3 regions of the Massilia sp. BAP21 genome follow, and region 3 is predicted to be linked to each of the others. Evidence: predicted binding sites of a transcription regulator. Region 3 holds the regulator's gene; each other region holds the start of a gene.
What was found. Region 3 encodes FliA, which starts transcription of late flagellar genes. Its sites were predicted from a motif close to CTAAAGTTTNNNNNNNNNNNGCCGNTA; they were not measured.
Positions count from the first base shown of each region.

Region 1: ACWYRN_RS15925 (flagellar protein FliT) is a predicted target of FliA. The motif match lies at 3,057-3,083, and genes of this name have one in related genera.
Region 2: ACWYRN_RS10645 (LPP20 family lipoprotein) is a predicted target of FliA. The motif match lies at 6,515-6,541, and genes of this name have one in related genera.

Region 1 is NZ_CM173596.1:3,599,112-3,609,646, reverse strand. It holds gene ACWYRN_RS15940 (CsbD family protein) at 1-47, opposite strand, end outside; gene ACWYRN_RS15935 (class I SAM-dependent methyltransferase) at 86-784, opposite strand; gene ACWYRN_RS15930 (M13 family metallopeptidase) at 784-2,853, opposite strand; gene ACWYRN_RS15925 (flagellar protein FliT) at 3,157-3,414, shown strand; gene ACWYRN_RS15920 (FimV/HubP-related protein) at 3,894-5,168, opposite strand; gene fumC (class II fumarate hydratase) at 5,257-6,651, shown strand; gene ACWYRN_RS15910 (RNA-binding S4 domain-containing protein) at 6,727-6,939, shown strand; gene ACWYRN_RS15905 (DUF883 family protein) at 7,111-7,398, shown strand; gene ACWYRN_RS15900 (YjfB family protein) at 7,453-7,653, opposite strand; gene mobB (molybdopterin-guanine dinucleotide biosynthesis protein B) at 7,690-8,244, opposite strand; gene ACWYRN_RS15890 (general secretion pathway protein GspB) at 8,231-9,193, opposite strand; gene ACWYRN_RS15885 (AAA family ATPase) at 9,194-10,535, opposite strand, start outside.
Region 2 is NZ_CM173596.1:2,416,759-2,427,293, forward strand. It holds gene ACWYRN_RS10625 (M16 family metallopeptidase) at 1-1,428, shown strand, start outside; gene ACWYRN_RS10630 (putative DNA modification/repair radical SAM protein) at 1,793-3,025, shown strand; gene ACWYRN_RS10635 (UdgX family uracil-DNA binding protein) at 3,022-4,509, shown strand; gene ACWYRN_RS10640 (flagella assembly protein FlgT middle domain-containing protein) at 4,720-5,910, opposite strand; gene ACWYRN_RS10645 (LPP20 family lipoprotein) at 5,897-6,463, opposite strand; gene ACWYRN_RS10650 (TraB/GumN family protein) at 6,734-7,765, shown strand; gene ACWYRN_RS10655 (sugar-transfer associated ATP-grasp domain-containing protein) at 7,944-9,026, shown strand; tRNA gene ACWYRN_RS10660 (tRNA-Gly) at 9,078-9,151, shown strand; gene ACWYRN_RS10665 (hypothetical protein) at 9,166-9,489, opposite strand; gene ACWYRN_RS10670 (aldo/keto reductase) at 9,670-10,535, shown strand, end outside.
Region 3 is NZ_CM173596.1:3,246,117-3,256,651, forward strand. It holds gene flhF (flagellar biosynthesis GTPase FlhF) at 118-1,539, shown strand; gene ACWYRN_RS14255 (MinD/ParA family ATP-binding protein) at 1,532-2,362, shown strand; gene ACWYRN_RS14260 (RNA polymerase sigma factor FliA) at 2,384-3,112, shown strand; gene ACWYRN_RS14265 (flagellar motor protein) at 3,094-3,837, shown strand; gene motD (flagellar motor protein MotD) at 3,842-4,615, shown strand; gene ACWYRN_RS14275 (hypothetical protein) at 4,825-5,316, shown strand; gene ACWYRN_RS14280 (M35 family metalloendopeptidase) at 5,399-6,502, opposite strand; gene ACWYRN_RS14285 (M35 family metallo-endopeptidase) at 6,739-7,791, opposite strand; gene ACWYRN_RS14290 (hypothetical protein) at 7,980-8,591, opposite strand; gene ACWYRN_RS14295 (acyltransferase family protein) at 8,852-9,925, opposite strand; gene ACWYRN_RS14300 (PilZ domain-containing protein) at 10,068-10,535, opposite strand, start outside.

The DNA of each region.
Region 1 (10,535 bases), 350 kb from region 3:
TTGCCGCCGATATCCTTGGCCTTGCCCTTGATCTGGTCTTCGTTCATGACATTACCTCTTTGATGTAGTGAAACGAAGTCACACCTTAAGCCTGATGGCTGGGCATCTCTGTGCGCTGGTTAACACTGGGTTTGCGCCACAGGCTGGCCAGCCAGGGCTGCTGCTCGCGCGGCAGGCCTTCCGGCCGGTAGTAATGGTGCAGCGCCACGAAGCCCGCCGCGGCCAGGTGCCGCTCCCAGGTCGGATAGTCGTAATAGCTGCCGTAGCGCGGCCCGTTCCAGCCCTCTTCGTTGTGTCCGCGCGGGTTCGAGCTGAACAGCACGCCACCTGGCTTCAGCGCGCCGTACAGCGCCGCCAGCACGTCGGGCAGCGCCGCGCTCGGCACGTGGAACAGCGACGCGTTCGCGAACACGCCGTCGAAGCTTGCCGGCGGCAAGTCCAGGTGCAGGAAGTCCTGGTGCCAGACGTCGCAGCCGCTGTAGGCGCGTGCCATGGCCACGAACTCGACCGAACCGTCGAGCCCGATGGCGCGGTGCCCGAGCGCGCTGAAGGTTTTCAGATCGCGCCCCGGCCCGCAGCCGAGGTCGAGCAGCGTGAACGGCGCCGGCGCGTCGATGGCAGACAGCAGCGCCGCGACGTTCTGGCTGACGTCGTGGTCGATCGTTCCGATAAAAAATTGCTTGGCGTTGCGCTCGTAATGCGCGAGCGTGCGCTGCGTGATGGTGTCAAAAGCGCCGGGCGCGTCGCCGGCAGCGCGGCCGGCGGGGTCGTCGTTCTCCCCCATCACCAGATCCGCACCCGGTCTTGCGGCGCCAGGTACAGCGCCTGGCCGGGCTTGACGTCGAAGGCCCGGTACCAGCCGTCCAGGTTGCGCACGATGTAGGTGCGGTACTGGGCCGGTGCATGGCCATCGGTCAGTACGGCGCGGCGCAGCGAGGCTTCGCGCATCCTGGTGCGCCAGCCCTGGGCGAAGCCGGTAAAGAACTGGCGTTCGCCCTCGACGCCTGCCGCCTTGCCCGCCGGCGAGGCTGTATAGGCGTCGAAAGCCGCCTGTAGCCCTGCCAGGTCGGCCAGGTTTTCGCTCAGGGTCAGTTGCCCGTTTACCGCCAGGTCGGGGAAAGGCCGGTAGGTGTTGTACTGCGCCACCAGCTTGCCTGACGCGGCCTTGAAGTGGGCCAGGTCTTCCCTGGTCCACCAGTCGCGCAGGCGGCCCTGGGCATCGAACTGGGCGCCCTGGTCGTCGAAGCTGTGGCTGATCTCGTGGCCGATGATGGCGCCGATCGCGCCGTAATTGGCGGCGTCGGATGCCTTCGGGTCGAAGAACGGCGGCTGCAGGATGGCGGCCGGGAAGTTCAGCGCGTTCTGCAGGGGCAGATTCACGGCATTCACCAGCTGCGGCGGCATGGCCCAGTCAAGGCGCTGCGGCTTCTTGCCGAGCTTGGCCAGCTCCTGCGCGTAATGGAACGCCTCGGCGCGCACGGCATTGCCGAAGGCATCATCGCGCTCCACCTGCAGGCCAGCGTAGGACTTCCATTGGTCCGGATAACCCACGCCCACGTACAGCGATTTGACTTTTGCCTGGGCCTGGGCGCGGGTGGCCGGCGCCATCCATTCCAGCTTGTCGATGCGCGCGCTGAATGCCTCGATGATGTTGGCGACCATCTTTTGTACGCGCGCCTTGTCTGCGGCCGGGAAATAGCGTTCGACATAGATCTTGCCGACGGCTTCGTCCATGGCTTCGTTGGTGGCGGCCAGGGCACGCTTCCAGCGTACCGATTGCTGCGGCGTGCCGGTCAGGGCCTTGCCGTTGAATTCGAAACGCTGGTCGGCAAAGGCTTTCGGCAGCAGGCTGGCATATTGATTCAGCTTGTGGAAGGCGAGGTAGTCGCGCCAGACGGCGACGTCGGCATGCGCCAACAGGCGCGCCGCGCCCGTCACCGCGCCCGGATGGTAGACCTGGAAGCGTTCCTGGCCGGACAGGCGGGCCGCCTTGAAGAAGGCATTCCAGTCGACGCCCGGCGCTTTGGCGGCGAAATCCTTCAGGGTCCAGACCGTGTTCGACTTCTGGATGTCGGCCGACTCTTCGCGCGTGGCATGGGTTTGCGCCAGCGCGAGTTCGAGTTCGAATACACGGGCGGCGCGCTCGTCGGTCTTGTCGAAGCCGGCCAGCTTCAGCATGGCGGCGATGTGCTGCTGGTACTTTGTGCGCAGCTCGGCCATGCGCGTGTTGTTTTCCAGGTAGTAGGCGCGGTCGGGCATGCCCAGGCCGCCCTGCAGCAGGTAAGGCAGGTTGCGCGAGGGATCGTTCAGGCCTTGCGCGACCCATACGCCGAACAGGTTCTCGGTAAAGAAATCGGTGGCATTCAGCGGGTCGACGTCTGCCCGCACCGAGGCGCCCAGCGCGCGCACCAGCGCCGCCTTGTCCTCCATCGCGGCGATGTCCGCCAGCATCGGCTTGATTGGGGCCAGGCCGCGCTTCTCGATGGCGGCTTCGTCCATGTAGGCGGCGTAGAAGTCGGCCACCTTGCGCGCGTCGCCGGACGTTCCCTCCGCCGCGCCCAGCGCCTCGATCATCTTCGCGATGCGGGTATTCGTGTCTTCGGCCAGGGCGCCCATGGCGCTCCAGGAACCGCGGTCGGCTGGGATCTCGGTCTTGGCCAGCCAGTCGCCGTTGGCATAGGCGAAGAAATCGTCGCCAGGCAACACGGTCATGGCGGCCGGCTTGTCGGCCTTGGGAGCTGCGGGCGCAGTGGGCGAGGCGGCCTGGGCAGCGGCAAAATTTGGCACGGCGCAGGCGGAGCCAGCAAGGGCCAGGGCGATGGCCGTCCTGGCCAGGGTCCAGCGAATAGTCATGTGCTTCCTTATGTTGTGCGGTGACCTTGCAATGACATTGCGGCGGTGCGGATGCGTTTGTTCGCGTCCTAGCTTCGACCCGGATTTCCGGACCGAAGTTCTTGGCCGCATATTGCCCATCATATCGCCATGATGCAAATCAGCGGGGCTGCCGACGGCGACGGTATTGATAAAAGATTTTTCAAAATTTTTTAGCAAAAGGCCTAAAGTTTCCAAAAACACTGCCGTAAAAGGAGGACAACCGGTCATCCGTCCGGAAAAAATTGCCTCGGTGCCAAGATGAACCAGAACGAAGTCCTCGCTATGTACGAAAATATTGCCGGCCTGACGGGCAAGATGGCTGGCGCCGCGCAATCGGGTGACTGGAACGGGTTCGACGCACTGCAGGGCGAGTGCGCCAGCCAGGCCAGCGCTGCCGCCACCGGCGTCCCTGCCCTCGAAGGCGCGCGCCGCCTGCGCAAGATCGATCTGCTGAAGCAGATCATGGCCAACGACCGCGCGATTCGCGACATCACCGAGCCATGGATGGGCCAGCTCGACCGTGCGATGTGTGCGCACTGAGCCGAGCTGCTCGAACGAACAAGCGCCTGCGGGCGCTTTTTTGTTGGGCGCGAGGGATGGCTTGGGCAGACTCCTGCCATGGAACCAAGGCAAGCGGACAGCAAGGGAACAATCGGCGGACACCTGAGGGCAGGCAAGGAACGAAGCAGGCAACAAAAAAGGCGCCCGTGGGCGCCTTGTCTTTGCTGCACGCGGAACAGGTCCGTTTGCATGAATTCGGAGAGCGAACACCAGGCTAGTCCTGGTGCCGCCTCTTTGCCGGTTGCATCCGGCGTCGACTGCCGCTGTTGGCAGACAACCGCTTCCGTACACAGGCGTCTTGCGACGTACATCCGGTTCCCGCGCCACGCTATCGGTGGTGGCTGCGCCGGACCCTGGGGCCGTTTTTTTGTGGTTTTATTAACCAGCGAATTCAGTATAACCGAATTTTCGGGCTTGTGTAGACCAATTCGTGCGCGCCTTTTTTCCTTGCCGGCGGCTTATTCCGGCTGGGTAAGCGGCTGTTCGTCGGCGGCTTGCGGTTCGGTACGCGCAGCCTGCGCCGGACGCTTCCTGGCCTGCAAAGCCGCCAGGCGCGCCTTCAGCACGGACATCATGCTCGGCTTCGCCGCCCCGCCATCCTGGGGCAGGACCACGACTTCAGGCTCGCGCGCCGTCTTCAGTTCCTTGCCTGCGGCCGCGCGGCGGCGGCGCCACACCAGGAACAGGCCGGCCAGCGCCAGCAGGCCCGCCAGGGCGCCGCCGATGGCCAGCCAGGGCATCGGCTCTTCCGGCGGCGCGGCCGGTTTCGGCTTGCGGTGGATGCGCGGCGCCGGCTTCGGACCGGCATCCGGCCTGGTCTCCGGCTTTGTCTGCGCATCCGCATCGAGTTTCGCATTCGCCCTGGCGACGGTCTCGGCATCGGCTTCGGAAGCCGACTTCACGCCGGTTGCCACCTGCAAGACCTTGACCTTGTCCTCGAGCTGGCCGAGTTCATGGCGCAGCGCCTCGTTTTTCGCCCCGAGCACGGCGCACGCGTTGAGTTCCGCAGCAGCCGGCGCCGGGGCGCAGGCCGCGGGCGACCCAGCCGGCCCGGCGGCCGCGGCATCCGGCTTGGCAACCGATCCGGCAGCGGCAACGACCGGCTTCGGCGGGGCGACGTGCGCCGCGTCCTCGGCAGGATGCTCGCCAGCTACGGCCTGGACCGGTGCTGGACGGCGCTTCGGCGGCACGGGCCTGGGCAGCGGCGCCGGAGGCTTGCTGGCCTTGGCTGGCTGCGCGGCTATCGCTGCAGATGCGGCAGGCTCGGCAGGCGGCGGAAGGGCAACCGGGGTAAGGACCGGCGCCGGGACGGGCGCCGCCACCGGCGGCGGCGCCGGGTCCGGGTCGGGCGTCAGCCACAGCGTAACCAGGCGCACCGAACGCTGGCCGCCATCGACCAGTTCCAGGTAGACGTGCAAGTGCTTGCTTTCAACCGGTTTGACCGAAGCCAGACGCAGGAACTGTTTGCCGCCCTGGCGGATCACAGCAATGTCGAGGCCGGAAAGCACCGGCGGCATGGCGATGTTGGCGCCGCGGTAGACGTCGCGGCGCGCCAGCTGGGCCTGCACGGGTTTCGATGCATCCTCGACGGAAGTCAGCTCGACTTCGGCAGCCAGCGGCTGGCCGATATAGGACAGCACGCGCGCGTCGCCGAGCTCCGCAGCGTGGACGAGACCGGGCGCCGCGAACGGAAGCAGCAAGCCGGCAAACAGGTGGAAAGGGCGAATCGCCATATATAGGGGTGAATTTGTAGCCTCAGCGTAATTAACGGGTGTTGCGCTACACTCTTTAGCTCCAGCCTTCGAAATAACAGGACCGCCAATGGAAAACCGTATCGAAAAAGACAGCTTTGGCCCGATCGAGGTACCTTCCGGCCATTTATGGGGCGCCCAGACCCAACGCTCCCTGCACCACTTCCACATTTCCACCGAAAAAATGGCGCCGGAACTGGTGGCCGCGCTGGCCCAGGTCAAGCGCGCCGCCGCCGCTGTCAACCGCTCGCTTGGCAAGCTGCCGAAGGACAAGGCCGACGCCATCATGGCCGCCGCCGACGAAGTCCTCGACGGCAAGCATCCCGCCGAATTCCCGCTTGCCGTGTGGCAGACCGGCTCTGGCACCCAGAGCAACATGAACATGAACGAGGTGCTGGCCAACCGCGGCTCCGAGCTGATGGGCGGCGAGCGCGGCGAGGCGCGCCTGCTGCACCCGAACGACCACGTCAACATGGGCCAGTCCTCGAACGACATCTTCCCCACCGCCATGCACGTGGCGGCGGCGCTCGCGGTCTCGAAGGAAGTGCTGCCGGCCCTGGCGCGCCTGCGCGGCACGCTCACGGTGAAGTCGCGCGACTTCGCCGACATCGTCAAGATCGGCCGCACCCACCTGCAGGACGCCACCCCGCTGACGCTGGGCCAGGAGTTTTCCGGCTACGTGGCCCAGCTCGAATTTTCCGAGGCTGCGATCCGCGCTTCGCTGCCCGGCTTGCTGGCCCTGGCCGCCGGCGGCACCGCGGTCGGCACCGGCCTGAACGCGCACCCCGAGTTCGCCGCGCGCATCGCCGCCGAACTCGGCTCGCGCACCGGGCTGTCGTTTAAGAGCGCCAGCAACAAGTTCGCGGCCCTGGCCGGGCACGACGCCCTGGTCGCCGCCCATGGCGCCTTCAAGACCCTGGCCGCCGCCCTCATGAAGATCGCCAACGACATCCGCTGGATGGCGTCCGGCCCGCGCTCGGGCCTGGGCGAGATCACGATTCCGGAAAACGAGCCGGGCAGCTCGATCATGCCGGGCAAGGTGAACCCGACCCAGTGCGAGGCGATGACCATGCTCTGCTGCCAGGTGTTCGGCAACGACGTCGCGCTCACCATCGGCGGCTCGCAGGGCAACTTCGAGCTGAACGTGTTCAAGCCCATGATCGCGCACAATTTCCTGCAAAGCGCGCGCCTGCTGGCCGACGGCATGCGCTCCTTCGACGAGCACTGCGCCCAGGGCATCGAACCGAACCGTACGCGCATCGGTGAACTCATGGAGCAGTCGCTGATGCTGGTGACCGCACTGGCGCCCCACATCGGGTATGATCGCGCCGCGCAGATCGCCAAGCATGCGCAGCACGAAGGCATCACGCTGCGCGAGGCGGCCCTGCAATCGGGCCACGTCAGTGCGGAACAGTTCTCCCAGTGGATCGTTCCGATCGACATGACGCGGCCGGACCCGGCGTAAGGACGGTGTGGGGCATGCGCGCCAACAAAAATGGCGTCCTCAACCGTACGCCCCACAATTTTTCCCGAGGATAGAATGCAAAAGACAACTTTCGAACTGACATCCGAGTTCGTCGAACTCAACCAGCTGCTGAAACTGGTGGGTTTGTGCGACAGCGGCGGCGCCGGCAAGAACATCGTGGCCAGCGGCGTGGTGTCGGTCGATGGCAAGCAGGAATTGCGCAAGACCGCCAAGATCCGCACTGGCCAGACCGTGACGGTAGGCGACGTGCAGATTTCTGTGGCGTAAATGGGGCTGCCGGCCTGAGCTTCGTGCGTTTGAGATCAGACAAACGCGACCGGTAGTCCTTGCTTATATTTTAAGAGCGGCTGGCAAAACGCTCGGGGCGAGATACGGCAACCTGGCCCCGGGACATTGTCGGACACTCCAGGATGTGACTAACCGGTTGAGGTGAACGCAATGAATACCCCGGACGACAACCAACCCCAAACGCAGGAGCGGCTGATCGGCGACCTGCGCCTCGTGATCGAAAACGCGGAAGAACTGCTGAAGAACACCGATCACTACACCAGCGTGCTGTACCAGAATGCGCGCGCCAAGCTGGCCATGGCGCTCAATGCCGCCAACGAGGAGCTCGAACGTTTCGAGGATGCGCAGCTGACCCGCATGATGGAAGCCACGCGCCTCGCCAACGAACGCTTCGCCGACCACTCCGGCGAAGCGCGCATCCTGCGCGCTTTTCACTGAGCGCATTGCACTGAGCGCATACAACAACGCCGCGTCGTGACGCGGCGTTGTTATTCAGGCCGTGGTGTTGATGGTATTGCCCAGGTGAGCCGGCAGGTTCTGCGCCGGCTGCGGCGGCTGGATACCCTCCAGCAGCTGGGCGGCGTGCGAACGCTGGATGTCTTGTTGCTTTTTCAGCACGGTCATCGCAACTTCCTGCTTGTTACCGGTTTCTGCCATGGTAGTAGACAGCTTGGCGATGGCGAGGACGTCCATATCGTCTCCTGTAGAGGGTTATCCCTGTTTAACGGCTCAAGCTCCGGGAACTTTAGGCTTTGTCATCATCCAATTGCTGAGCCAAACCAGGACGCTGTCGCGCGCATTCAGGTTCAGCCATGCCGTGCCGGGCGCAAGCGCATCGGGTGCAGGCGCGTCCGAGGCCACGGCCACCACCAGCGGATCGTCGGCGTGCAGCGGCGGCTTGCCCAATCCGGGCCGATACACTTCCAGCTTGGGCAGCGCTTCCCATTTATACCCTTCGACCAGGGTCAGGTCGGCAGGGCCCAGGCGCGCCAGTTGCTCGCGCAGGCTGGGTTCTTCCGCGCCACGCAGCTCGCGCATGATGGCGTAGCGGTAAGGCGAGGCGATCATCACCTCGGCCGCACCGGCCATGCGCAGGCGCGCGCTGTCCTTCTGCGGCGGTTCGAGCACGATGTCGTGGTGGCTGTGCTTGACGATGTTCACGCGCAGGCCGCGCTGCGCCAGGGCGCCGACCAGGAATTCGAGCAGGGTCGTCTTGCCGCTGCCCGACCAGCCGACCACGGCCAATACCGGGCCGGGCCCCGGGCCGTCCTCAATACGCGACACGATAGCGGGTACCCCGGTAATTCATGACGGCATACTTCGGCATCAGGCGTTCCAGCACCAGGCCAGGCGCCAGCTCCTCGCCTTCGCGGCGCAGCATCTTGTCGACCAGCAGCAGGCGGTCGGCCGGATTCGGCGAATAGATGTAGCCGCCGACACTGACCCTCGGCACCTCGCGCTGTATCGCTTCCGGCAATTGCTGTAGGGTGCGCAGGTTTTCCTCGACTGGTTCGGGTGCGCGTGCCACCGGCGCCAGATCGGGCGCACGTGCGGCGGGAGCCGGCAGGTAGACGGCTTCCGGGCTGGCAGCGGCGACGTTTGCGGGCGCCGGGGTGCTGCGGGCGGCCGGCGCCTTGCCATCCGGCTGCGTGGATGAGCGCGGACGCGCCGCCTCGCCGGCTGGCGGCGCCGCGTTTGCCGGCCGTGACGCGGGTGCCGCTTCGGCGGCCGTCACGGCATGGGCTGCCTGGCGTGGGGCTTGCGCAGGCAGCTCGCGGGGCGCCGCGACCGGGGCCGGCGCGTCCGCCGATGCGCCGGGACTGCCTGCAGCCGTTGTTGAAGTTGGCGTTGGAGCCGACGTTGAAGCCGGAGCCGGCGTTGGAGCCGAAGCCGGCACAGCCGCCACAGGCGATGGCGCACTTGCCGCCAACCCAGGCGCTGGCGCAGCCGCGTCTGATGAAACCGCCGGCGCCGGCATAGCCGCCCCGCCCGCCCCTTGCGCAGCGGAAGCCAGCACGGCCACCTGCGGCGCAGGCGCCTGGGAGCGCCAGGCCAGCACGCCGGCGATACCGGCAATCACGATCCCGGCCGACAGCCCGATCAGCAGCGGCTTGCGGCTGGCGCCGGCAGTTGGCGCGGGAACGTGGCTGGGCGCCGGTGTATGGATATCCGGGGCGCTGCCGAGCTGGCGTTCGGCTTGCGCCTTCTTGAGTGCTTCGAGAATGTACGACATTTATTGTCCCGTCCTGGCGGCCGTGAGCAGGCGCGGCTCGTTTACGCCGCCGAGCTGATTCAGGCGCATGAAGGTGCGCGGCCCGGCCACGCCGTCTGCCTTCAGGTTCTGCTTGGCCTGGAATGCGCGCAGCAATTCCTGGGTATGGGTGCCGAAGGCCTGGCGCGCCGGCGGCGGCGCAGTGCCGTCCAGGCGCGCCAGCTGGGCGGCGAGCCAGTCGACGTCCGGCCCTTCGTCGCCGGCGGCGACCTGGTCGCGGAAGCTGCGCGGCACTTTCCAGAAGGTGGTGAATTCGCCGGTGAAACGCAGCGCCAGCGCCGCCAGGTCCATGCGCTCGCGCTTGCCGCCCGCCTCGAAGCTTGCGGCCCCGTCGTCCATGCCGGTGAGCACCGCGTAGCGCGTCCTGGCGCCATCGCGCAGGGTCAACACGGCGGGACGGTCCAGCTGGCGCAGCTCGAACAGGCCGCCCTTGCCCTGGTGGCAGCGCAGGTTGCGGCGCAGCGCCGCCTCGCAGGGCTCGCCCGCCGGCAAGGCTTCTCCCCACAGCCCGGCCAGCACGCGCAGCGCCGCGGCTTGGTCGGCATGCCCGGCCGGCAAGCCGGCGCTGGCCGCCGGCGCTGGCGCTGCCTGCACGGGCTTGATTTTGTGCACCTGAGCGGCCGGCGCGCTTGCGGCCTGCAGCGGCGCGCCATGCGGCAGCACCTGCCAGGCGGCCGCGGCGCTGAGCACGACGCCGGCCAGCACGCCGCCTGCCACCAGCGGCCAGCGCGGTGAAGGGGCCGAGGCCGGCGCTTCGCCGGCAAACACTTCGCCGGCGGCGGTGCGCAAGATCTTTTTCGTCACCTCGCGGCTGTTCTCGACATAGGCGCCCAGCAGCGCGCGGTCGCACAGCAGGTTGATGCGGCGCGGCACGCCGTGGGTGATGCGGTGCACGACGGGCACGACCGCAGGCGGAAACACCGGCGCGCCCTGGAAGCCGGCCACCGCCATGCGGTGCGCGATGTAGGCGCCGGTTTCAGCTTCGGAAAGCGGCCCCAGGTGGTAGCGCGCGATCACGCGCTGGGCCAGTTGCTCCAGCTCGGGACGCGCCAGCATGGTGCGCAGTTCCGGCTGGCCGATCAGGATGATCTGCAGCAGCTTGCGCTCGCTGGTTTCGAGGTTGGTCAGCAGGCGCAGCTGCTCCAGCACTTCGGCCGACAGATTCTGGGCCTCGTCGATGACGAGCACGTTGTTGCGCCCCTGGGCATGCGAGGCCAGCAAATAATCGTTGATGGCGTCGACATAGGCCTTCACGCCGCCCTGCCCGGCCGGCACGGCGATGCGGAATTCCTCGCACACCGAT
Region 2 (10,535 bases), 830 kb from region 3:
AACCACTACACGATGACGGTGCGTCCGTTCGCCAAGCTGGCGGCGGCCAAATCGACCATCGACCGCAAGCAGCTGCCTGCCTTGGGTGAGGCGCCGGACGTGAAGTTCCCGGCCCTGCAGCGCGCCCAGCTGAAGAACGGCCTGAAGGTGATCCTGGTCGAGCGCCACAGCGCGCCGATCGTGAACGCGACCCTGGCGATCGACGCCGGCGCCGCCTCGGACAGTACGGCCAAAGCCGGCGCCGCCGCGCTGACGCTGGACCTGCTCGACAAGGGCACGAAGACGCGCGACGCCTTTGCGCTGTCGGACGCGCTGGAAAGCCTGGGCGCCAACCTGTCCACCGGCACCGGTCTCGACCAGTCGCTGGTGCGCCTGCAGGCGACGTCCGCCAATCTGGCGCCGTCGCTGGCGATCATGGCCGACGCCGCCTTGAATCCGAGCTTCCCGCAAGACCAGTTCGCCCTGCAAAAGGGACGCCGCCTGGCCGGCATCGGCCAGGAAAAGGCCCAGCCGACCAGCCTGGCAACGCGCATCCTGCCTGGCCTGCTGTACGGCCAGGAGCACATGTACGGCAAGCCGGCCAGCGGCTATGAAGCCAGCGTTGCCGGCATCACGCGCGACGACCTGGCACAGTGGCACGCGATCTGGTTCAAGCCGGGCAGCGCGACCCTGGTCGTGGCCGGGGATGTGACCATGGACAAGCTGCTGCCGGCGCTGGAAGCCTCGTTCGGCAAGTGGGCGGCCGGTTCGGCGCCGGCCAAGCAGGTGAATGGCGCTGCAGCTGGCGCGCCACGCAAGATCTACCTGATCGACAAGCCGGACGCGCCGCAGTCGACCATCGTCGCGGCCCAGCTGTCGCTGCCGTACGGCCAGCCGGAAGACCTGGCGATCGAGCCGGTGATGACCAACTTCGGCGGCATCGCCACCTCGCGCCTGAACCGCAACCTGCGCCTGGACAAGCACTGGAGCTACGGCACCAGCGCGCGCCTGTCGGAAGTGCGCGGCCAGCGCAGCTTCGTGACCATCGCGCCGGTGCAGACCGACAAGACGATCGAGGCAATGCGTGAAGTGCGCAAGGAAGTGCAGGGCGTGGCGGGCGAGCGTCCGCTGGTCGGCGCCGAGTACGAGAGCATCATGCGCAACATGACCTCGCGCCTGGCCGGCCGCTTCGGCACCCTGAACGCGCTCGAAGGCGCGGCGCTGGCGACCGTCAACCTGGGCCTGCCGGAAGACTACTGGGCCAACTACGCGCGCAACGTCAAGGCGCTGACGCCGGCGCAGCTGGGCCAGGCGGCCGGCAAGTTCGTCAAGCCGGAAGAGGTGACCTGGCTGGTGATCGGCGACTTGCGCAAGGTCGAGGCGGGGATTCGTTCGCTGGGCTGGGGCGAGGTGGTCGTGCTGGACCAGGACGGTAAGCCAATCCGGTGATTGCGTGATGGACTCGCGGCAACGGTAGCGGGCGATACGCCGCTGCCGCGGGTTCAAGGATGAGCACGTAACCGCGTGGGCACGGAGTGCCCACCGTACGGTTGCCAGCCCGGCCATAAGGCCGTTAGCACTGCATTGCTGACCGTACGGTGGGGTCATTGATGCCGGGGGCATCAATGACGTGCCCACGCGTAACGATGCATGGTGATAGCGCCATTCCGATCGAAACCTTGGCACCCCGCCAACGCCTCCAAACGCACACCCGCAGCTTTTCCACCCACCCTGTTGTACCCCAACCTCACCCGCGCGCCACGCGCAACGCGACTGGTATATACTGTACATCCATACAGCTCCACCTTTCGCGATGGAACTTACCGACAAGCTCGAAATCCTGGCCGACGCCGCCAAGTACGACGCCTCCTGCGCCAGCAGCGGCGCCCCGAAGCGTGCGTCCGACAGCAGCGGCGACGGCATCGGCGCCACCACCGGCATGGGCATTTGCCACAGCTACACGCCCGACGGCCGCTGCGTCTCGCTGCTGAAGATCCTGCTCACCAACTTCTGCATCTACGACTGCCAGTACTGCGTCAACCGGCGCAGCTCGAACGTGCCGCGCGCCCGCTTCTCGGTCGAGGAAGTGGTCAAGCTCACCCACGATTTTTACCTGCGCAACTACATCGACGGCCTGTTCCTCAGCTCGGGCATCATCCAGTCCAGCGACTACACGATGGAGCAGCTGGTCGAGGTAGCGCGCCAGCTGCGTGAAGTGCACAAGTTCCGCGGCTACATTCACCTGAAAACCATCCCCGACGCCGACCCCGCGCTCATCGCCAAGGCCGGCCGCTATGCCGACCGCCTGTCGGTGAATATCGAGCTGCCCACGCACGACAGCGTGACGCGCCTGGCGCCGGAAAAGAACGTGCACACCATCAAGCTGGCGATGGGCTCGATCCGCCGCAAGCTCGACGAAAAGGCCGAGGAGCCGAAAGCGCCCGCGTTCGCGCCGGCCGGGCAGAGCACGCAGATGATCGTCGGCGCCGACGCCAGCGACGACCACACCATCCTGAACACGGCCGAAACCCTGTACGGCAGCTATAAACTCAAGCGCGTGTATTACTCGGCCTTCAGCCCGATCCCGCAAAGCCCGAAGAGCGTACCGCTGGCGCCGCCGCCGCTCATGCGCGAGCACCGCCTGTACCAGGCCGATTTTCTCTTGCGCGGCTATGGTTTCACGGCCGGCGAAATCATTCCGCAATCGGGCAACCTGGCGCTCGACATCGACCCGAAACTGGCCTGGGCGCTGGCCAACCGCGAGCACTTCCCGATGGACCTGAACCGCGCCGACGCCGAAATGATCGCGCGCGTGCCCGGCATCGGCATCCGCAACGCCAAGCGCATCGTCGAGCTGCGCCGGCTGCGCCGCGTGCGCTGGGAAGACCTGTCGCGCCTGCGCTGCAGCATGAAGAAGATCGCACCCTTCGTCGTCACGGCCGACTACAAGCCGGCCCAGGGACAATCGAGCACCCACCTGCTGCGGCGCCACCTGGCCGACGCACCCGAGCAGATGAACCTCTGGCCGGAATTGCAGGCCGCATGAGCGCGGCAGCAGCGGCGTCGGCAGTTGCGGCCGGACAGCCGCTGCTGGTCGCCAGCTTCGCCGAATGGCGCGAAGCGGCGCGCGACTTACTGGTCCACGCCGTGCCGCCCGAGCTCGTTACCTGGGGCCAGCCCGGCGCCGGCGATCTGTTTTCAAGCGCGCCGATGCCGGACACCGCGGCGCAGCATCCATCCATCAGCCTGGATCAGACACGGCCCGCGCCGCATGTGCCGCGCTCGCTGATGGACATGCTGCAGACGGCCGCCTGCTGCCGCATGCCGGACCGCTGGGCCTTCCTGTACCGCGTGATCTGGCGCTGGACGCAGGGCGAGCACGACGTGCAGTCCGCCGCCGATGCCGACGGCGGGCGCCTGCATTCGATGGTGAAGGCGGTGCACCGCGAGGAGCACGACATGCACGCCTACATCCGTTTCCGCGAACGTCCCGAAGCGGCCGGGCCGCCGCGTTTCGTGGCCTGGTTCGAGCCGCGCCACGACGTGCTGCCCCAGGTGGCCGAGCATTTCGTCAGCCGCATGGGCAAGGTCAGCTGGATGATCGCCACGCCCGACGCCAGCGTGCTGTGGGACGGCGCCACCCTGCACAACACCGGCCCCCTGATGAGCAGCGCGGCCGATCTCGACGACGCCGGCGAAGCGCTCTGGCTCACCTATTACCGCAGCATCTTCAACCCGGCGCGCCTGAATACCCAGGTGATGCAAAGTCATATTCCCGCGCGTTTCTGGAAGAACCTGCCTGAAGGAGCGATTGTGCCGAACATGATTACCGATGCCGCCCTCGGCGCCCGCCGCACCGGCCAGGCCCAGGCCGTCGGCCGCAAGAGCGGCGCCACCATCCCGATTGCCCCGGCCGATGCCCAGCCTGAGCGCCAGCAGCCGTCGAAGCTCGACGAATGCCGGCGCTGCGAACTGTGGCAGTACGCCACGCAAGCCGTGCCCGGCGAAGGGCCGAAGCATTCGCCGATCATGCTGGTCGGCGAGCAGCCGGGCGACCAGGAAGACCTGGCTGGCCACGCCTTCGTGGGGCCCGCCGGCAAGCTGCTCGACAAGGTGTTCGATGCCGCCGGCGTCGAGCGGCGCGGGCTGTATCTCACGAATGCGGTCAAGCACTTCAAGTGGGAACCACGCGGCAAGCGCCGCCTGCACAAGACCCCGGCCCAGCGCGAGGTCGAGGCCTGCCATTACTGGCTGGACAAGGAACTGGCGGCGGTGAAGCCGAAGGTGATCGTGGCGCTGGGCAGCACGGCGCTGAAGTCGGTGTTGGGTACCGGCAGCGTGACGCTGAAGGACACGCTCGGCAAACCGATCCGGCACGACGGCCGCTGGGTGGTGACCGTCTACCACCCCTCGTACATTCTGCGCGTGCCGGATGAAAACGCCAAGCAGCAGGCGTTCAAGGTGATGGTCGATGGGCTGAAGCTGGCGCAGGAATTATTAGAGCGGCCGCCGGAAGAACCGCCGGCCTGAGACGGTTCGGGATGTCGCGTCGCGTGACCGTCGTTCCAATCACGAACATCGAGGAAGGCGTAGGGTGGGCTCTCGAGCCCACGCGCTACGGCAGGGGCCAACGATTGTGGATGAGCTTGCATGCGGCCGCAGATCAACCGATATCGATTCGAATATCGTCTCGGCCACCAAACGCAGCACCGCGTGGGCACAAGTGCCCACCCTACAACATCAAGGCCCCACCGCCACATCGAAGCGCACCAGATCCCCCGCGCTGACCTGCTTCGCCGCCGACGCCGGCTCGATCCGGCCGATCGCAAACCCCGGCTGCACCTGCACGATCGCCACCGTTCCCAGCGGCGCCTCCACCGTCCCCAGCGGCACCAGCGGATCATTGCCGTACACCTGCTGGCGCGCGTCGCTCCGGTACAGCACCAGCTGGTCGCCCGGCGTCACCGACGAGGTGCTGCCCGCATCGATGAAAATCCGCTCGCCCTGCACCTGCACCACCTTGGCCATGAAGGGCAGCGGCGCGATGTCGCGGGTGATCTGGGCAATTCCCTCGTCGAGCGCGCGCAGGATGGCGCCGCCGAAAGGCGTGGCGGCAAAGCTGGCGCTGCCGAAAGGCTTGTCGCGCCCGATGCGGCGCTCGCCGACACCCTCGGCCACCACGGTGCGGCGTGCCACCAGGGCGCCGCTCAAGCCGTCGTGCACATAAAAGGCGATCTCGATGCGGCGTGCATCCTTCTTGAGCAGGCCGTAATAGGCCGGCTTGCCGAAGTTGCTGGCGTCGATGATCTCGCCCGAGATCACGAACTGGCTCTCGTACAGGGCGGCGATGCGGCGCACCGCGGCGGTGTCGACGGCCGGGCCGGTCGTTCCGGGCGCGATCACGTAGGGGCTGTCCTTGCCGAGGAACTTGCCGCTCTCGCCCATGCGGCGCAGCAGTTCCTGGGGCAGGCGGGTGGCGATGTTGTCGATGTCGTCGAGCTGGGGCGAGCTGCGCACATGGAAGGGCGTGACGACGATCTTCTTGCGGTAGGCCAGATTGACGTTGCCGCGCGGACGCGCCTCTTCTTCCTTGACGGCCACGCGCACGTGCAGCAGCTGGCCGGTCTGCCATTCGCGCACGACCTGGTAGTTGTCGAATTCGGCGCCCGGCTGGACGCGGCTGCTTTCCAGCGGCTTGCCCGCTGGCTTGGCGCCGCTGCCGGCGGCCACGTCGACCCGGGCCGCACTGCGCAGGCCCAGCTGTTCGAGGGCGTCGCGGATTGCCAGCTGGCGCGCACGCGCGGTGCCGCCTTCGTCGATCAGGGCCACGCCTTCGGCTTCGGCCGGTGCCGCCTGGGCCGGGGCGTTGAATGCCAGCAGCAGCGCCAGCAGGGCACTGCCCAAGGAGCGGATGATCTTATTGCTGGGCATGGTAGAACGACGCGCCGTAGGCAGCGCTGGGGCCGGCGTTGCCCACCAGGGTGCGGACGTTCTTTGCCACGGCGGGCTGGGCGGGAGCTTGCGCCCCGGTCGGAACCTGCATCTGCGGTGCATTGGTGTCGAAATCCATCTCCACGGTGGTTTCATAGCTGCCGTCGTCGCGCGGGGCGACGTTGGTCACGCGCGCGCCACGGATGAAAGCGTCAATATACACCTTGAAACTGTCATCCTTCAGGGCCAGCGAACCAACCGTGCTGCCGCCTTCGACGCGCACGCCATACACCTGCTCGGCCATGGCGCGGTAGGCGTCCAGGCGCGCCGCGCGCATGGCCAGCAGCCGGCGCTGGGCCGGCGAGATGCGGTCGCATTCGCCCTGGCAAACGGCAGTGTTGACGGCGCCATAGCCAGTGGCGGTGAGGGTGACGATGGCAGGCTGGGCACGCTGGATGGGCGCCGGCTTGGCGGACATGGTGGGCATGCGCACGGTGCCGCATGCGGTCAGCAGCGTGGTAGCGGCAAGGGCGAGAGCAACGACGAGTTTCATGACGTATCCGTAGAGTGTTCGATGCGCATTCGAGCGCGGTATCTCCATGGATAACGGATGCGCCCGCCGTATCTTGATGGCTTCAGGAAATATTTGTACCGAAATGTCGCAAAAATGCGCGATTCCTGATGCGTTTGATATGGGTCCTGGTCGGAACGGCATCGGCGAGATATTAATCATGCATATGTCTCTTGTAACATCTTGTTTCTTGCTTATATCGATTAATCGGATGACAATGCTTTTAGTCAACTCAAAAAGAGGGATGTCACGATGTTCACACGCGCTTTACCCGCTTTGACCCTGTGTTTCCTGACCTTGCCGGCGCTGGCCCAGACCGTCGCGGTGGCCGACCCCGCACCCGTCACCGATGCCGCACCGGCCGACGCTGCCGGCGAACCGCTGCCGCAGACCATCCTGGTATCGGGTTCGCGTCCTGGTCCAGGACTGTGGAAGGTGTCGAAGGGCGACCACGTGATGTGGGTGTTCGGTGCCTACGATGCGCTGCCCAAGAGCATCGAATGGCGCTCGAAGGATGCCGAGCGCAAGATCGCGCAGTCGCAGGAATACCTGGGTGGGCCCGGCATGGGTGTCGGCGTCGGCTGGGGCGGCATTGCTGCTTTGCCGTTCATGGTCGGCTTCAAGAAAAATCCGGACGGCGTCACGCTCAGGGACTTGTTGTCGCCCGATTTGTACGCGCGCTGGGCTCCCCTGAAACAGAAATATTTCGCCAACGATGACGATATCGAGCGCGAACGCCCGGTATTCGTGGCGCAGGAACTGTACCGCCGTGCGATGGTCGAGGCCGGCCTGGCCAGGGGAACGGAGCCACGTGAAGTGCTGGGCAAGCTGGCCAAGAAGCACAACGTCAAGTACACCGAGACGACCGTCCGAATCCAGGTGAAGGAGCCGGTCCGGACCGTGCGCGAGTTCAAGAAGACCGTGATGGAAGACGTTCCTTGCCTGGCTGCGACCATGAGCAGCCTGGAAACCGACGTCGAGGCCATCCGCGTGCGCGCGAATGCCTGGGCCGTCGGCGAGCTCGACGCCATTGAAAAACTGGATTTCAGCGAGCGCGAAACCGCCTGCACCAATGCCTTCCTCAGCAGCGCCATCACCAGACTGCAACCGGAAATCCTGACGGCCAAGGCACGTTCCATGGACAACTGGATGGCTGCCGCCGAAAAGGCGCTGGAGAACAACACTAGCACCTTTTCTGTGCTGAGCATGAAGGAAGTCCTGTCGCCGCAAGGCGCGCTGGCGAAATTGAAGGCAAAAGGCTATACGGTCGAGAAGCCGAACTGAGCGGCTTCACAAGAAGAAGGCGGGGCAGGGCGGGCCAGTGCGGCCTGCCAGCCGCGCGCACGCCTACCGTGCACTGAAATTATTGCTATTGCGATATGATCGCTGTCGTTGCGACATGGTTCTGTAACAATTTAAGCCAGCGCACCCACAGAACAACATCAGTGTAAAAGGCCAGAGCATGAAGTTATCCCGCGTCGCCGAGACGATTTCGAATTACGCGCGCGCTGAAATGTACGCGTTGTCTTCGATCCGCAAACTATCGGACGTGCACCTGATCTGGGGACCGCTGTATGCGCGCTCGGCCTACGGCATCGGCGCCAAGGATTTTTCGCTGTACCGCCTGGCCAGCACGCCAAAGCACGCCTGGTCCGATTACCTGATCAACGAGCCGCTCAAAGCCAAGTACGCGGCCATCACCTCGAAGGAAGCGCGCCTGATCGCGGACGACAAGTCGCGCTTCTTCGAACACTGCCATACACACGGCATCCGCACCATCCCGATCCTGGCGCTGGTCACCAGCCAGCCTTCGCAGGGCGGCATCATCCCGCACCTGAACTCGGCCGAGGAACTGGCGCGCGTGCTGGTGCCGGGCGACTACTTCTTCAAGCCGAGCGGCGGTTCGCACGGGAACGGCACCTTCTCGCTGCGCGTCGAGGGCAATACCCTGCACTGGCTAGGCCGCAGCGGCTCGTTCGAGGACTTCTTCAAGCACTGCCAGGCCGCGCTCCAGTTCACGCGGGCACTGATCGTGCAGCCGAAGATGGTGAATCACCAGACGATCCGCAACATCACGCAGGCCAGGGGCCTGTCGACGGTGCGCATCGTCACGGTGAGGAAGGGAAGCGAGATCAAGGTGATCGGTTCCTGCCTGCGCATCATCGTCGGCGACGGCGAGACCGACAACTTCACGCATGGATCGAGCGGCAACCTGGTCGGCGCCATCGATTCCGAGACGGGCGAACTGATCGGCGTGCGCTGCTCGATCTCGCGCACCTGGCCAAAGATGACCGACGTGCTGGCCCACCCGCGCACTGGCAAGACCATCGTCGGCCTGAAGCTGCCTTATTGGCAGGACGTGGTGGAACTGGTGACCCGAGCTCACCACTCGATCGACAGTCTGTACACGGTGGGCTGGGACGTGGCGATTACCGACGATGGTCCGGTGATCGTGGAAGCGAACTGGCGCTACGACATCGACATCCTGCAGGTGGCCTACAAGAAGGGCTACCGCCAGGTGATTGCCGAGAACATGAGGTTCTGACTGCCTGCAAAGTTGTCAACGCGCCGCAAACACGCGTAGAATGCTGGCAACGCGGGTGTAGTTCAATGGTAGAACGGCAGCTTCCCAAGCTTCATACGAGGGTTCGATTCCCTTCACCCGCTCCAGATCTCCTTCTTCCTTATCGCGCCGCCTTCTGGCGCAGCCAATCCGTGCTGCGGTGAAAACCGCTGCCCGCCGGACCGAAAAATACCCCACTCGGCAATCCTTGCAGTGCACACCGTGAGCGCGGCAGCGCCATGCTGGAATCGTGCTTGCCGCCTTCCATGGCGAAGGTGATGTGCGGATGGCTGCCGGCAATCGTTAGCAGCTGCCGCTGGCGCGGCGCCGGAAGACCCGGGCCGGGCACATCCGGGCTGGCCGCCACGCGCGGCTGGTCGGCCAGCGACTTGCCTTTGAAACGTATCCTGAGCATTAACGACTGTGGGAGAGAAGTGGTTTCCATGCGAAAGCCTTGATCGGTAAGGGGCGCGGACACGCCGATGATTGTGTTTTTTATATTCTAGTGGAGCCGCCGCCAGAAGGCCGCCCGGCTGGGCCCAAGCGTGCGCCCCTTGAGCGCGCCGGGGAACTGTGATGACATGGGGGCTTTGCTGGTCCATACCGATCCTTGCCGGAGCGATCCATGTCATTGCCGTCCATCGAGCGCAGGCGCATCCTGACAGCCTCGCTGCAAGCCATGCTTGCCGCCGGCGGCTGCGCGTTCGCTCCACCCTTGCTGGCGCAGCAGCAGTCACCCATCCTCACGCGCTCGATCCCGTCGTCCGGCGAACAACTCCCCGTGGTCGGCCTGGGCAGCTGGATCACCTTCAATGTCGGCAACGACGCCCAGGCGCGCGTCGCCTGTACCGAGGTGGTGAAAGCCTTTTTCGCCGGCGGCGGACGCCTGATCGACTCGTCGCCCATGTACGGCTCGGCCCAGTCGGTGATTGGCGACGCGCTCGCAAGACTCGGCAATCCCGCGAACCTGTTCTCCGCCGACAAGGTCTGGACCGGCTCCGAAAGCGGCGGCGCGGCCCAGGCCGAGGCTTCGCGCAAGCTATGGCGCATCCCGCGCTTCGACCTGCTGCAGGTGCATAATTTGCTGGCCGTCGATGCCCACCTGCCGCTGCTGCTGCGCATGAAGGCGACCAAGCGCCTGCGCTACGCCGGCATCACCACGTCCGAGGGGCGGCGCCACGGCGAGATCGTCAAATTGATGGAAAGCCAGCCGCTCGACTTCGTGCAAGTCAGCTACAACGTGCTCGACCGTGAAGTGGAGAACCGCATCCTGCCGCTGGCGCGCGAGCGCCGCATCGCCGTGATCGTCAACCGGCCCTTCCGCCAGGGCGAGCTGACGCAAGCGCTGGCCGGCAAGCCGCTGCCCGGCTGGGCGGCCGAGATCGGCTGCACGACCTGGGCGCAGGTGCTGCTGAAGTTCATCGTCTCGCACCCGGACGTCACCTGCGCCATTCCCGCCACCTCGAACCCGCGCCATGCAAGCGAGAACAT
Region 3 (10,535 bases):
ATAACCCCTTTTTCCCCGCTTTCTCTCCAGATGCTTGCTTGACGGCATCGTCAATAATCATGGCATTAGACAGGGATGCTGCCTGTCGCACCAACATGATGCAGTGCGGAGAAAAAGATGAATGTGAAGAAATTTACTGCTGCGAGTTCCCGGGAAGCCTTGCGCAAGGTGCGCGAAGCGCTCGGGCCGGATGCCGTCATTCTTTCCAATCGTCCCGTCGATGGCGTGGTCGAGATCCTGGCCTTGGACAATGATGATGTCGCCTCACTGGCCGCACCCGCGCCGGAGTCGGACATGGCCCAGCCTCAGCCGCGCCTGAGCCAGCTCGATGCTGCCGAGCGTGACGCGCCGGCCTTCGTCAACCGTCGCGGCAGTGCGCCGGCCGTGGCGCCGGAACAAGTGTTCGCGCGCCGCGCCGCCCAGGCCGAGCCGGATTTCGCACCCGAGCCGGAGTTTGCCGTGCGCCGCCCGGCTGCTGCTGCTGTTGCTGCTGTTGCGCCGGCCTTCGACATGGCCGCCATGAGCCGGATGATGCAGGATGCCATGGCGCAGGCCAAGGAATCGGCGGCCGCCGAGATGAGCGGCATGATGAGCGAAATCCGCGCCATGCGCGGGATGATGGAAAGCCAGCTGGCCGAGCTGTCCTGGGGCGGCACCCAGCAGCGCGAGCCGCACAAGGCCGTCGTGCTGCGCGAGATGCTGGCCGCCGGCTTCTCGGCCTCGCTGTCGCGCTACCTGATCGACAAGCTGCCGGCCGACAAGGATGCGGCGGAATCCATGCGCTGGATCAAGACCGTGCTGGCGCGTAACCTCACCACGATGTCCGACGAAGAGTCGCTGCTCGACCGCGGCGGCGTGTTCGCCCTGGTCGGCCCGACCGGCGTGGGCAAGACCACCACCACCGCCAAGCTGGCGGCGCGCTGCGTGCTGCGCCATGGGGCCGAGAAGCTGGCGCTGATCACCACCGACGCCTACCGTATCGGCGGCCACGAACAGCTGCGCATCTACGGCAAGATCCTCGGCGTGATGGTGCACTCGGTAAAGGACGAAGCCGATCTGCGCATCGCCCTGAAAGAGCTCAAGAACAAGCACACCGTGCTGATCGACACCATCGGCATGTCGCAACGCGACCAGATGGTAACCGAGCAGGTGGCCATGCTGGCCGGCGCCGGCGCCGACGTCAAGCGCCTGCTCTGCCTGAACGCGACGTCGACCAACGAGACCCTGAACGAGGTCGTGCGCGCCTACCAGGGCAGCGGCCTGTACGGCTGCATCATGACCAAGCTCGACGAAGCCGCCTCGATCGGCAACGTGCTCGACGTAATGATCCGCAACAAGCTGAACCTGCACTACATCTCGAACGGCCAGCGCGTGCCGGAAGACCTGCACCTGGCCGACCGCGCCATGCTGGTCGACCGCGCCTTCCGCAGCCGCCGCGACGCCGGCAGCCAGTTCGAGGATGCCGACCTGCCGATGATGATGGCCAATACCGGTAACCTGAACAACGACCACACCTTGCGTGGAGTGTACTTTGGCTAGTTTCGATTTCGACCAGGCCGAAGGCCTGCGCCGCATGCTGGCCGGGCCCAAGCCGCGCGTGGTGAGCTTCTTGTCGGCGACGGCGGGCGACGGCAAGCGGCCGATGCTGGTGAACCTGGGCGCCTCGCTGGCCCGGGCTGGCAACGATGTCCTGATCGTCGACGCCTGCCAGGGCGGGACCGGCATTGCGCATGCCCTCGACCTGGACCGCCACACCAGCCTGTTGCAGGTGGCGCGCCAGGAGTGCGCGCTGAACCAGGTGGTGCAGCGTGCGCCACAAGGCTTCAGCGTGGCCACCCTCGTGCGCGAAGGCGCGGCGCCGCGCGCCGGCAGCGACGAAGCACGGCGCCTGGCGAAGGCCTTCGACGTGCTGGTGCAGGGGCAGGGCGGCATCGTCATGGTCGACGCCGAACTGCAGCGTGACGGCAGCTTTGCCGTACCGGTGCTGGCCGAGTCGGAAATCGTGGTGCAGGTCTCGGCCAGCGCCGCCTCGATCACCAGCGCCTATGGGCTCATCAAGCGCCTGGCGCAGGAGTTCGGGCGGCGTCCGTTCGGCATCCTGGTCACCGGCGCCAGCGAAGCGGAGGCCCGTGTCGTTTACGATAATATGTCGCAGGCGGCAAGCCGTTACCTGGCAGTAAGCCTGACCTCGATGGGCTCGGTGCCGGCGGACGAATACCTGCACCGCGCCGCGCGGCTTGGACGGTCCGTGGTGGACGCGTTTCCGATGGCCGGGGCCTCGGTGGCATTCCGTCAGCTGGCCGGGCGCTTCGCCCTGCCGGACCTGGCCGGACGGGGACGCCGCGACGGCGCGCGCTACTAGACTTACAGAAAAAGACCACGCATGTATACCGTCAAAGGGAAAGCGGACAAGAACCATTTGCTCGCCCAGCATCAACCGCTGGTCAAGCGCCTGGCGCACCAGATGAAGGCCAAGCTGCCGCCGTCGGTCGAGGTCGACGACCTGATCCAGGCCGGCATGATGGGCCTGCTCGACGCCATCAACCGCTACGAGGACAACCACGGCGCCCAGTTCGAAACCTATGCCGTGCTGCGCATCCGCGGCGCGATGGTCGACGAACTTCGCGCCAACGACTGGATGCCGCGCAGCACCCGCCAGAACATGAAGAAAGTGGAATCCGCCATGACCGCTCTGCAGCAGCGCCTGGGCCGCGCGCCGACCGAACTCGAGGTCGCCAGGTCGCTCGAGATTCCGCTCGAGGAATACCAGGAAATGCTGTTCGAAGGCGGCGGCCACCAGCTGGTCTACTACGAGGACTTCCACGACGACGACGGCAACGACAGCTTCCTCGACCGCTACGCCGTGGATGAGGACGACCCGCTGCGCGCGCTGCTCGACACCGACTTCCGCTCGGCCGTGATCGAGGCCATCGACGGCCTGCCGCCGCGCGAAAAGATCCTCATGGGCCTGTACTACGAGGAAGAGCTGAACCTGAAGGAAATCGGCGCCGTGCTCGGCGTGTCCGAGTCGCGTGTCTCGCAACTCCATACACAGGCGGTGGCGCGGCTGCGTGCGTCGCTGCGGGAGAGACTGTGGACTTCGCCAGCCTGATCGGCCTGGCGCTGGCGCTGGCCGGCCTGTTCGTCGGGCACATGCTCGACGGCGGCCGCTTTGCCTCGCTGATCCAGCCGGCGGCGTTTGCCATCGTCGTGGTCGGCACCTTCGGCGCGGTGCTGCTGCAATCCGAAGCCAGGACCTTCCGGCGCGGCATGCGTATGCTGCGCTGGGTATTCTTCCCGCCGAAAAGCGGGCGCCAGCCGCTGGCGCAGGCGATTGCCCTCTGGAGCCTGTCGGCACGCCGCGACGGGCTGTTGTCGCTGGAACAGTACATGGGCACGAATGACCTGTTCGTGCAGAAGGGCCTGCGGCTGGTGGTCGACGGTATCCACCCGGACAAGCTGCGCAATTTGCTGGAAACCGAGATCAACGCCTATGAATTCGGCGAGCGCCAGGCGGCGCGCATCTGGGAGTCCGCCGCCGGCTACGCGCCGACCATCGGCATTTTGGGCGCGGTGCTGGGGCTGATCCATGTGATGGAGAATCTGTCCGATCCCTCGCGCCTGGGCTCGGGCATTGCCGTGGCCTTTGTCTCGACCGTGTACGGTGTGGGACTGGCCAACCTGTTTTTCCTGCCGGTGGGGAACAAGCTGAAGGCCATCGTGTCGGACCAGGTGGCGCAGTACGAAATCCTGCTGGAAGTCTTCCACGACCTCGCCACCGGCAACCATACCCGCGTGGTGGAAGAGCGCGTGGCCAGCCTGCTGGCGAAGCGCTGAGGCAATGGCGCGCAAACGCTACGACGAGGACGGCAACGCCGGCCATGGCGCCGGCGCCGGGGACAACCACGACCGCTGGCTGATTTCCTACGCCGACTTCATCACGCTGCTGTTCGCTTTCTTTGTCGTGATGTACGCGGTTTCGGTGGTCAACGAAGGCAAGTACAAGGTGCTGTCGGATGCGCTCGGCAGCGCCTTCGGCGGCAACCCGGAAACGCCGCAGGCCAGCAGCGCCATCGACGCCTTGCCGCTGAGCGGCATCATCGCGCGCAAGAGGGCCGAGGCCGCGAAGCGCGAGCGCGAGCGCATGAACACCCTGGCGCGCGACCTGAACAATTCGCTGATGCCCCTGGTCCAGGCCGGCAAGGTGCGCGTGGTGCAGACCGGGCGCGGGGTCAGCGTCGAGATCAATGCCAGCATCCTGTTCGCCGAAGCCCAGGCCGCGCTCGGCGAAGAGTCGCGCGAGACGCTCGGCACCGTGGCGGATTTGCTGAAGAACGACCCGCATGCGATCGAGGTCGAAGGGCATACCGACAACGTACCGATCGCCAGCCCGCTGTTTCCGTCGAACTGGGAATTGTCGGCCGTGCGCGCCAGCAGCGTGGTGCGGCTGTTCATCGACAACGGGATTGCGCCGGCCAGGCTGACGGCCGTGGGGCATGGGGCGAACCAGCCGGTGGCGTCGAACGGGGACGAGGCGGGCAGGGCGCGTAACCGGCGGGTGGCGATCACGATTTTGACGGCGGTGCCGGCGACAGTGGAGCCGGTGGGCCGGTGAAATAATATTTCATTGGAGCGGCTTTGGTGAAATTTTCTTTCACCCAAACATTCTATACCGCGTGGGCACAAGTGCCCACCCTACAACAGCAGAGTTCGTAGGGTGGGCACTTGTGCCCACGCGGTCTCACCGCTCGCCACCATCACACACACCTTGGCAAATTCCGCTCCCGCCCGCACAATGCATGAGACCAGCCTCACGGAGTAATCATGCAACGCAGACCCTTCCTGCTCACCGCCCTGGCCGCGCTGAGCCTTCTCCCCGCACTGGCGGGCGCCGCCGGAGCCGACCGAGTGAACGTCAAGCAGACCATCGACATCGAGTCGAACAACGGCCGCGTGCTGGTGCTCCTGACGGTGTTCAACTACGGCAAGCAAACGATCTGGATCCCACGCGAAATCGCGGAAGGAAAGGAATTGACCGGGCGCCGCTTCGACGTGCGCGGTTTCGATAACCGCCCGCTCGACTACACTGGCAAGATGGTGAAACGCGCCGCCCTGACGGCTGCCGACTACCAGGCCGTGGAACCCGGCAAGACCCTGAAGAGCACGATCGACATCACGCCCTCGTACGCATTCAAGGCGGGCCGGCACACCTATAACATCGGTTACGCCGGTCCCTTCCTCACCGATGCGAACAAGCCGGACCAATTGGCGGAAAGCCCCGCCAAGCCGACCACCTTTGCCCACTCCGGCAAATAGCGAATAAAAGGCGAATAAAAAGGGAATAAAGCGCATCACGAAGCCGGCTCCAGGAGCCGGCTTCGTTACATCGGCCGCCCGATCAGTTCAATGCCGGGGTGTTTTCCGAGAAATACTCGTGCGAGTCGGCATTGTCGACCGCCAGGTTCGGATTGCTGATCGCCAGGCTGGCGGCGCCGCTCTGGCCATACACGTGGTCGTCGGTGCCGGCGACCGCGTTGAAGTGGCTCATCTCGTGCACCAGGGTGCCGCCTTTCGAGTCGGTACCCGTCAGCGGCGCCGACCAGAAGGCCTTGCAGACGTAGATGCGGTAAGGCTGGGTCGGGTACACGTAGGCGTAGGCGCTGTCGTTGCAGTTGCAGTCGACGATCACGTTCTTGGTATCGAAGGCGTTCTTGATCGCGGCGTAGTGCGACTTGACCGTGTTCTGGCGAGTCGAGGTCACGGTGCCGAACCATTTCTTGTAGCGCGTGCCCATCACCCCATTCGTCATGTAGGTGTTCGAGTTGTTGGTCATGGTCTTGGCCGCCGAGATCGCCGAGGTGATGGTGCTTTGCTGCGAGGCGCTGCACGAGCTGAAGCTCAGGGCCGCCGCCTGCACTTCGCCGCCCTGCAGTTTCAGGGCCTGCATGATCGGCGAGGCCGAGCCGCGCGGCAGGCGGCCTTCGATGTAGAGCGAGGCGGTGTCCGATTCCAGCACGTCCGCCGTGGCGCCGCCCGCGGCCGTCACCTCGCCGCCGATGCGGCTCTTGTTACCCAGGAACAGGTCGGGCGAAGCGGCGCGGTAGCGCACCGCGTAGTCGCCGCTGACGCTCATGTCGTACAGCGCCGACAGCTCCACCTTCACCGTGTGCGAGGCGCCTGGCTTGAGCAGGTAGTAGTCGGCCTGGGTCGGGGCCGGGCGCTTGACCAGGGCGCCGGTGTACGGCACGGCCGCGCCGTCGCGCTGTACCTCGAACAGCGGCGCGCTCATGCCGGCGAAGGGCGTGCGCCACTTCAGCACGTACTGCGGGCTGTTCGAGGTGTTCGTCATGGTCACGTTGACGACCACGTTGTCGCTCGCGCCGAGCATGTTTTTCTCGGGCGTGACCGCGACCTTCACGCCGTTCGATCCTGCCTGGGCGCCGAATGCAACGCCCAGTGCCGCCATACCGACTACCGCCTTCCAGATGCTGTTCCTGCTCATGTGGCTTCTCCGTATGTAAGTTTGTGTTGGCCCAACCGCAGCCTTGTTATTAATGAGTTTTCGCCGAAAGCTTGATCACAATCTAACGAAAACTCACATACATACTGATCAATTCATGAGTTCCTAGCAATTCAAATCGGATAGTGCGCACCTTTCTTTGCGAAAAAATAAGAAATATCAATAATTGCAAGAAAAGTGTGGCATGTCGCCGGTTGTCGTGCTAGGTCGTACATACATCAGGGCAAGGCCGGCGTGTTCTCCCCGAAGTACTCATGCGAATCGGCATTGTTGATCGCACGCTCGGGCGAGGTCCGCGCCAGGTCGGCCGCGCCGCTTTGCCCGTACACGTGGTCATCGGTACCCGCCACCACATTGAAGTGGCTCATCTCGTGCAGCAGGGTGCCGCCCATCGAATCGGTGCCGGTCAGCGGCGCGGTCCAGAAGGCCCGGCACACGTAGATGTTGTAGGGCTGGGCCGGATAGACATAGGCGAAATAGGGCTCGTTGCAGCCGCAGTCGACCTTCACCGGCTTCGTCTCGAAGCCGTCCTTGATCGCGCTGAAATTGCTCGTTACCGTGGCCACGCGCGTCGCTTCATGCGGGCCGAACCAGTTCACGTAGCGCTGGCCCTGCTGCTTGCGGCTGGTGAGGTACTCCAGGCCATCGGCCGCCATCGCCGTGCCGGCGGCAAAGGCATTCGTGATCGAGGTTTGCTGGGCATTCGAGCACGAGCTGAAAGTGAGGCCGGCACTGGCCGCAGGCAGGGCCGACAACTGCGGCATCACCGTGCCGCGCGGCAGGCGGCCCTCGATCCAGATGGCGGCCGGGTTCGAGGCCAGGTCGCCGACCAGGATCTGCGTGCCGGCGCCGGCCTTGGCGCTCGGCGCCGCGTTGCTGGTCAGGTAGCGCACCGAATAGGCGCCGGTCACCGCCATCTCGTACAGGCTCGACAGTTCAACCCGGGCGCTGCGCGATTCGCCTGGCGCCAGCACGATGTAGTCCGCGTCAAGCGGCGCCGCACGCTTCACGTGGCGCCCAAGGTAGCGCACCGGCTGGCCGTCGCGCGTGATCTGGAACAGGGCATGTTCGGCCGGCACGAAGGGCGTGCGCCATTTCAGCAGGCGCTGCGGCGTGGAGCCGGTATTCGTCAGCGTGACCGTGACGTTGACCTCGTCGCCCTTGCCGAGGGAACTCTGCTCAGGCGTGACACTGACGGCGATGTTGGCATGAGCGGGCAGGGCGCAAGCCAGCAGCAGGGTGCAGGCAGTGTGAATGGCAAGGTGGCGCATCGATTCCTCCGTCAAAAAATAGACCAAGGAATACTGTGTGCCTGTTATACGGTAGAGAATTTGCGCAACTGCAAGGTTTTCGTAAGGTGGGTTGTCGAACCCACCTGGCTGTTACCATCCGCCTGCAGACCCACAACCTGGACAGGAATTCTGGTAAGCCATCCGGAGCCACTGCAAGGTCGCCGGATTTATTTCTCGGCCGGCTTACTCAAGGAATAAGTGATGCGCGCATTATCCGACCAGCTGTTCTCGCCCAGCCGTGGCAAGGTGTCGTGCGATCTGGCGAAGGTCAGCGTGCGCTCGCCGTCCTCGATCGTGACCGTGTCGTAGGAAGGAGTGGGTACGCCGATGCTCGTCACATCCATCTCGGCGCACAGGTCGGCAAACAGGCCGACGGTGCCCAGCACCAGCCGGAACTTGAAGCTCTCGGCCTTTGCCATGGCGACCTGGGCCATGCAGGCCAGGCGCAGGTCGCCCATGCGCGCGACATTCGCCGGCAGCCCGGGTGAGCGCACCTGTATGTTGGGATGCAAGAAGCTGCCTTTCGGGAATTCCTTGTTGGCGACGACCATCGCATCGCCATCGTCCACCACGCCGTCCTCGGGCAAGGTAAAGCTGGCGGCCGAGGCCATCGCGAGCGGAAGACGTTTATCCTCCAGGACGATCTCGACCTGGTTACCTTCTTGCGCCGGATCGATCTTCGGCAACCGGAAGCTCAGCTGCGCACCGGGCGCCTGGGCAGGGGCCTGCTTCGCGAATACGGCCTGTGCCTTCTGCAGCACTTCATAGCGCCAGGCCATTGCCTGGCCCGGCGCCGATCCGCTGACGTGAACAACCTGGAGGCCGCTGCCCGCTGCCCGCTGGCTCGGCCGCCTGGACGTTGGCGCCGAGCACAAGGGCGGCAAGGAGAAAACGCATGGACATGTCAATGGACCTGTTATCGAAAAACCCGAACATAACAGCTGGCCAACGCTGCAAGCTCGCTTAAGCGACAGAACGTCAGAATGACGGGGCAGGCCGTACGAAGCGGGGGGCAAATCTGCTATCCGGGCGTTCCATTTTACGCGGCCATTTTTACAGGCGCATCGTCGACATATTCCCGACCTTCTTCAGGCGTGGTTGTTGGTGCAGCATGACGGGCTGCCCGCGCATTTCCCCGTTTAATCAGCGGCAGTTCGAAAAACCGGTAAGAGTAATGAGCAAGTACAACAGTCAATACCGAAAGCGCCAGCGCCATCATGAATGGCGACGAAAAACCGTGGTTAGCAGTGGCCAACTGTTGCCAGAGGTAGATGCCATACGAAATCCGTCCCACGTGCGCAAGGCGCCCATTGGTAAACAATGAGCGGATGCCGGCGCGGTGGACCGGCGTGCCGAAAACGATAATACAGATCAGTACCGGCAAGACAAATGCAAGCAGTCGCCTGAGCGCGAGTGGCTGGGGAAGCAGGCCGATGGCAAGGACAAGCAAGACGATAGCAAGCCACCCGAGTAGCGGAAGTCTGGCAAGCAGCGGACTGAGTTTTTCCCAATACAGGGCAAAAAGGCATCCCGCCAACATGAAGAGCATATAGCCCAGGTAGGTGGTAATGGCGCTGTTTTTCCACACCAGGGCAAGGACGACAAGGGGAGCGGCGAGCACTGCCGTTTTCAGTGCAGCATTGGCGGTACGCACATGGCGGCCGGCCAGGAACAGCAATGGGAATATCAGATAAAACTGCTCTTCGTAGGCAAGACTCCAGGTATGGCCGATCTCCCAGGGGCAGGAAGGACCGAGCTCACGGAAATTGCACAGGAAGGCAGCCACCTTCAGGAACTGGACAATACCCAGGTCGAATACACCGAAGTGATTCAGGACGGCTATGCAGAGGAGATACACCGCCAATGGAGGCAGGATCCGGTAAGCACGCCGGATATAGAAACCGCGCATGCTGACGGTTCCCGATGCCGCGGCTTCGCGCATCATGCCACGGCAAATCACATAGCCGCTGATGCAAAAGAATAGTTGGACGCCCAGCGGACCAGACTTTCGTATCGCCGACAGGATATCGGGAAAAGCGTGTTGATACCACGGGTCCAGGAAGCGCACCAGGTGGCTGACCACCACCATCGTAATGGCGATAAAGCGCCACACGTCGATATGCTGGATTCGACCCTTGTCCACTTTTAAACTTTCAAGAAGGAAACGACAGATAGTAGCTTGAAAGTTATCATCCAGCCATAAAGTTTTTATAAAAAAACATCGGCGATGGCCGGCTTATGTTGGATAGCCGGGCTCAGGTTTCGGCAAGATGCTGGTAGACGAAGGATTTCAACGCAAGCTCGGTGTTTTCATCCATCCCGGAGTCGAAAGCGATGCCGTAGCTCATTTGCTGGGAAAGCCGGCCCTTGATGCCGCGAATCGTTCCGCTCAGTTGCACCGTATGGGTTCTGCCGCCGATCTTGAAGCGGAACGCCAGCTTGAGAACGGTGCCGGTATCGCCCAGCACGAAGCCGGTGGAAATCGCGCAGCCTCCGCTCGACAGGTTGGTGATGATGCCCGGAACGGTGCCGTCGACGAGGGTGATCGAGGTGGGCAGCTTGACCTCGACACGCAAGGACTCGCGGAACGGCTTGCTGACCGCTTCGGTCGGATAGCGCAGGAACAGGTGTCCGCTTGGCAAGGATGCAAAGCGCATCAGCGAGGTCTTGAAGGCGCATACCGTGCGTCCGAAGATGACCTGCGCGGTCATCGGCAAGCCTTC